2 linked regions of the Thiosulfativibrio zosterae genome follow. The protein of the gene in region 1 interacts with the protein of each later gene in a pairwise test. Links are inferred from orthologs where the notes say so. Each region holds a gene or a part of one and is shown on either strand. Other genes may lie near its edges.

Evidence for each region.
Region 2: the proteins of rep (region 1) and dnaB interact in binary tests that used the Escherichia coli proteins (3 or more experiments, as listed by UniProt). The link is inferred for Thiosulfativibrio zosterae from one-to-one orthologs.

Annotation. Positions count from the first base shown.
Region 1 is NZ_AP021888.1:498,815-501,805, forward strand. It holds rep (DNA helicase Rep), read right to left. Parts: upstream 2,527-2,991; coding sequence 475-2,526; downstream 1-474. Other genes in the region: THMIRH_RS01960 (GGDEF domain-containing protein), read left to right, coding at 1-383; THMIRH_RS01970 (HD-GYP domain-containing protein), read right to left, coding at 2,562-2,991. UniProt on the Escherichia coli protein: Rep helicase is a single-stranded (ss)DNA-dependent ATPase involved in DNA replication; it can initiate unwinding at a nick in the DNA. It binds to ssDNA and acts in a progressive fashion along the DNA in the 3' to 5' direction.
Region 2 is NZ_AP021888.1:1,462,594-1,465,498, forward strand. It holds dnaB (replicative DNA helicase), read right to left. Parts: upstream 2,215-2,905; coding sequence 787-2,214; downstream 1-786. Other genes in the region: alr (alanine racemase), read right to left, coding at 1-786; rplI (50S ribosomal protein L9), read right to left, coding at 2,352-2,804; THMIRH_RS06755 (DUF2232 domain-containing protein), read right to left, coding at 2,823-2,905. UniProt on the Escherichia coli protein: The main replicative DNA helicase, it participates in initiation and elongation during chromosome replication. Travels ahead of the DNA replisome, separating dsDNA into templates for DNA synthesis.

The DNA of each region.
Region 1 (2,991 bases):
AACCCATTAATGACGATTTTGGGCACGAGGAAGGCGATAAAATTTTGAAAATGTTCGGCACTCGTTTAAAAGACTCTAGCCGTAATAATGATTTGGTGGCGCGCTTAGGCGGAGATGAATTTGTGGTCTTGTTAAGACATTTGGGTAAAGATGAAAATCAAGCCTATATACACTTGACCGAAGCGGCGCATCGCTTTAATGAAAATTTGGCTAAGCCTTATATTATTGACGATTATGTGCATCATGTGACCGCCAGTATTGGATCGCTGTTGATCACGGATGTCAGTATATCAGTCGATGATGTGCTGAAAGAAGCGGACAATTTAATGTATCGTGCTAAAGAAAGTGCAAAATTGAAAGCGGTTGATAAAGAAGCTGTTTGAACGGTCTAAAAAATCTTAAAGCAACCTAAAAACAACCTAAAAACAACCAGGCCTGGTTGTTTTTAGGCGGTATTTAGTCAGAATTAAGGGCTTATTTGGCCTTTTTTTGCATGAGCATCGCACGCAAATTATCCAAGTGCGCATTGCCAGTCACCTTTTGTTCTTCTTCCGACATGACTGCTCCGGGCTTGCCTTCCCAAACCAAACAGTCTTCTGGCAGTTCATCTAAAAAACGACTCGGGTCGCAAGGGGTGTCTTCACCATATTTGCGGCGTTTTTGCGCATAGGTCATGGTTAGGCTGCGTTGCGCACGGGTAATGCCCACATAAGCCAAGCGGCGTTCTTCTTCTAGACCGGGTGATTCTAAGTTTTGTTTGTGTGGTAAAAGTTCTTCTTCCATGCCAATCAAAAAGACATGTGGAAATTCTAAACCTTTGGAGGCGTGAAGGGTCATTAGGCTGACGCTGTTATGTTCAGCATCATCTTCATTGCGTTCCATGATGTCCATGAGTGTCATATGCGACACAATTTTGCCCAGCTTTAACTGCTCGCCATCTTCTTCTTCCGCTTTGGTCAAAATCCGCTCTATCCACAGCAATAAATCGCGCACATTTTCGATGCGCTTTTCTGCTTGAGAAGGTGAGGTAGCCACTTCGTGTAGCCAGTTGTCGTATTCAATGCGTTCAATCATGGCTTTAATAAAATGAATAACTTCTTCGCCTTCCAGGGTTTCTGCGTCTTTCACCCACTCTAAAACCATTTGACCAAACCACTGCACACGCTTAAGCGCTTTATCCGATAAGACGGATTCTAGCCCCAGTTCTTGCGTGGCATCCATTAAACTGACGTCGCGTTTGGTGGCATAGGTGGCTAATTTTTCTAAAGTACTGGCACCCACTTCGCGGCGTGGCGTGTTGACGATACGCAAAAAAGCGGCATCGTCATCCGGATTGACAATCAGTTTTAGATAAGACATGACATCTTTAATTTCCGCCTTATCAAAAAACGATTGGCCGCCGGATAAGACATAGGGAATGTTTTGTTCCCGTAAAGTTCGCTCAAAAATACGCGATTGAAAGTTGCCACGATACAAAATGGCGTAGTCTTTGAACTGCGTTTTATTTTTGAATTTATGCACAATAATTTCTGAAACCACGCGTTCCGCTTCTTGGTTTTCATCGGCACAGGCAATGGCGCGCAGGGGATCTCCCATACCCATTTCTGACCACAGGCGTTTTTCGAAAACATGCGGGTTGTTAGAAATCAGTTGGTTGGCGGCTAATAAGATACGGTTACTGGAGCGATAATTTTGTTCCAGTTTAATGACCACCAATGCTGGAAAATCAGTTTGTAACAAGGCTAAGTTTTCAGGCTGTGCGCCACGCCAGGCGTAAATGGACTGGTCGTCATCACCCACCACGGTAAAGCGTCCACGGATGCCGACCAGTTGTTTGACCAGTTCATATTGGGCGGCATTGGTGTCTTGGTATTCGTCCACCAGCAAATAACGCACTTTGTTTTGCCATTTATCGAGTATATCGGGGCGTTCATTAAATAGGCGTACCGGCAAACCAATCAAATCATCAAAATCCACCGCATTATAGGCGTGCAGTTGCTTGAGGTATAAACCATATAAAATAGCGCGCGATTCTTGCAACTTATCTTCGGCCATGCTTAAGGCTTTTTCTGGGCTGATGTGGGCATTTTTCCAGCCTGAAATGACCCATTGAATACCATCGAGTTCTTCGTCCATATCCTCGTCGTTGGTATGTTTTTTCATTAACTCTTTGAGGATTTGTTTGGTGTCTATGGCATCCATAATTGAAAAATTGGCTTTGTAGCCCAGCGCCGCATATTCTTGGCGAATGATGTTGAGCCCCAAGTTATGAAATGTTGAAACATTCAATCCTTTGCTGGGGTCATTAACCAATAATTTGCTCACACGCTCTTTCATTTCTTTGGCGGCTTTATTGGTAAAGGTTAGGGCGTAAATGTGATGCGCTTTAATATCGTGCTTGCGAATTAAGTGGGCAATTTTTTCGGTAATCACGCGAGTTTTACCCGAGCCTGCACCGGCTAAAACCAGCGCAGGGGTTTCAACATGGAGGACGGCTTGTAATTGGCGTTCGTTTAAAGTGTGCATAACCTGAAAAAATACTTTTGAAATGGGCGCGTATTTTAACAGGTCTGTGGGGTTCTGGGCGAAGAAGGCTCGGTAATTTTATATTGTTGGCGTTCGGGATGGATGGCGATAAAAGCCTCCACCAATTCGGGGTCGAAATGACGATTTTTTTGTTCAATAATATAATTCAGCGCGGCTTCATGAGACCAAGCTGGTTTGTAGGGGCGTTCTGAGGTGAGCGCATCAAACACATCACAGATGGCCGCAATCCGAGCCTCAAGAGGGATTTGTTCTGCTGTTAGACCTTCGGGATAACCCGTGCCATCCCATTTTTCATGGTGGCTGTGGCAAATGCGTTTGGCCAATTCTAGCGTTGCGCTTTCTTGTGCGTCGCCAAGAATGTGGTGTCCTATGCAAGGATGTGTTTTCATCACCTCAAATTCTGCTGGGGTGAGTTTGCCGGGTTTTAGCAAAATATGATCGGGT
Region 2 (2,905 bases), 960 kb from region 1 along the record:
TTTAGTAGCCTTCCAGGTTTGTCCATAACCAACCGACTCACCCGCTTCTATCCATTTCAAACTGGTGACTTCCGTTTTTAAGGTCATCACAGGTTTTAAAGGGGATAATTGCTGACCTGTTGATAAATCACCCGCCCCATAAAGCATAATACCCGGGCGCACCCAATCAAAATGCGCCGCGGGCAAATTTTGAATCGCCGCAGAATTGGCTAAACTTTTGGCGCCATTCATTCCTTGCGTTAGTGAATTAAAACAATCTAATTGCTCCAGAGTAAACGCTGTCGATTCACCTGCCGATGCAAAATGCGACATAGTGATAATATTAGGCTGAACCTTGAGTGTTTGAAGCTTTTTAATGACCTTTGGAAAATGCTCTGGTAAAAAACCCAAACGGTGCATTCCAGTATCTATTTTTACCCAAACATTTAACGGTTGAGAATGATTTAAGCGCATCAGCCAGTCGAGTTGATGTTCGGAATGAATCACAAAATCTAGACGGTGTTGAATAACCAATGCAAATTCGGACTCACAAAACAGCCCTTCCAGTAACAAAATGCGATGCAAAAAACCCTTATGACGCAACTTAATCGCCTCATCAATAGAAGCAACACCAAACGCATCAGCCATAGAGAGTTGCTCAGCAACCCTTGTCATGCCATGACCATAACCATTGGCTTTAATCACCGCTAAAATCTTAGACTTAGGCGCAAAAGCTCTTACCTGTTTTAAGTTAGATTTTAGTGCTTCGAAATTAATAAAGGCTTTAACGGGACGATAGTTCATCATCTAATAACCCTGGTCTGGCACATTAAAACCAGCATGATTTTCAAATCTTGTGTATTTTCCAATAAAGGTGACTCTAACCGTGTCTAATGGCCCATTACGATGCTTACCAATAATAATTTCTGCCGTACCCTTATCTTCGGTATCAGGATGATAAACCTCATCTCTATAGATAAACAAAATCAAATCCGCATCCTGCTCAATGGCACCTGATTCACGCAAATCGGACATAACGGGACGCTTATTAGGGCGCTGCTCCAAGCTGCGATTTAACTGAGATAAGGCAATCACGGGAATATTTAATTCTTTGGCAAGTGCTTTAAGTCCTCTCGAAATCTCAGAAATCTCATTGACGCGGTTATCATTGCTATTAGAACCACGCATAAGTTGTAAGTAGTCAATCACCACCAAACCTAGGCCGGTAACTTTAGACTCAGGATTTTCAAACCCCTCTTCAGTTGCCTTTTTAAGTTGTTTGCTACGCACATCTTTATCAATGCGTCTGGCTCTGGCTCTGAGCTCTGTAATCATCAAAGCTGGCGAGTCATCAATATAAACATCTGCGCCGGATAGAACACTGACAGCCTTGTTTAATTTTGGCCAGTCATCTTGTTCAAAGCGCCCAGTTCTCATGCGCTGCGCATCAATTTTGCCGATAGAGCTAATCATACGCATGGCCAATTGTTCGCCGGGCATCTCCATACTGAATACCGCGACAGGCGTGCCATTTTTGGTGGCGATATTTTCAGCCAAGTTCATTGAAAAGGTTGTTTTACCCATAGAAGGACGACCCGCAACGATGATTAAATCACCTTTTTGCAAGCCAGAGGTGATCTCATCAAACTTGGTTATATGCGTTTCTAGCCCAGTAATGTTTCCGTTAGAGTTAAACAACTCATCAATCTTGACTATCGCCGACTCCAATAGGGTTTCCATGGTTTTATATTCGCGTTGCTTGCCAGAATTATGCTCAGCAATCCGCATAATACGAGATTCAGAAAAATCTAGAATTTCTCGAATATCCTTACCTTGGGGGTGGTAACAAGTTTCTGTAATCTCATTACATGAAGTAATTAATGAACGCAATATGGACTTTTCTCTGACCAACTGTGCGTAATAAAGAATATTGGCGGCACCTGGGGTGTTTTGCACCAACTCAACCAAATAGCCCTTTTGACCTGCAACTTCAAGCAATCCACTTGAGGTTAAAGATTCAATGACGGTGACTATATCAAAAGGCTTGTTTTTTTGATTTAGGTCAATAATCGCGCCGAAGATCACTTGATGTTGCTTAGTATAGAAATCAAATTCATTCACAATCACCGCAACATCTTCTATCTTTTCATTAGACAGCATCAAACCGCCCAATACCGATTGCTCAGCGTCGATGGAATGTGGTGGCGTTTTAAATAATTCTTCGTTATTGTTCATAATCGGGTCTATGTGATAAGGGTGTTTATTATAACGAAATTCAGGAAACAGATGAGTGACACTGCTGATTTAACCAGCAATTAATCTAGACAAAAAAAATGGAGCCGAAGCTCCATTTTTTGCAAAACAATTGAAAATTAAGCTTTAGTTGCTTTAACTTCAACCGTGATTGACGCAACCACATCAGTGTGTAATTGAACATCAATTTCGTAAGTACCCACATGACGCAATGCGCCTTCTGGCATACGAACAGCTTTACGCTCAACTTCAAAACCAGAAGCAATCAATGCATCAGCAATGTCATGCGTTCCGATAGAACCGAACAACTTACCTTCGTCACCAGCAACAGACTCAACAGCAACTACTAAACCGTTCATTTTTTCATAAACAGCTTGTGCATTCGCTAAAGCTTCAGCAGCTAATTTTTCTAATTCAGCACGACGCGCTTCAAACTCAGCAATGTTTTCTTTAGTTGCTGGCTTAGCTTTTCCTTGCGGAATCAAAAAGTTACGCGCGTAACCAGATTTAACAGTAACATTATCACCTAAGTTACCTAAGTTTTGTACTTTCTCAAGCAGAATAATATTCATAGCTCAAACCTCTAAAATTTAATCTTTTTGCAATCGAACACGGACATTCATCCAAATATCCAAAAGTCCAACCGTGGCTAAAACCAAAAGTGTTTGTGGAA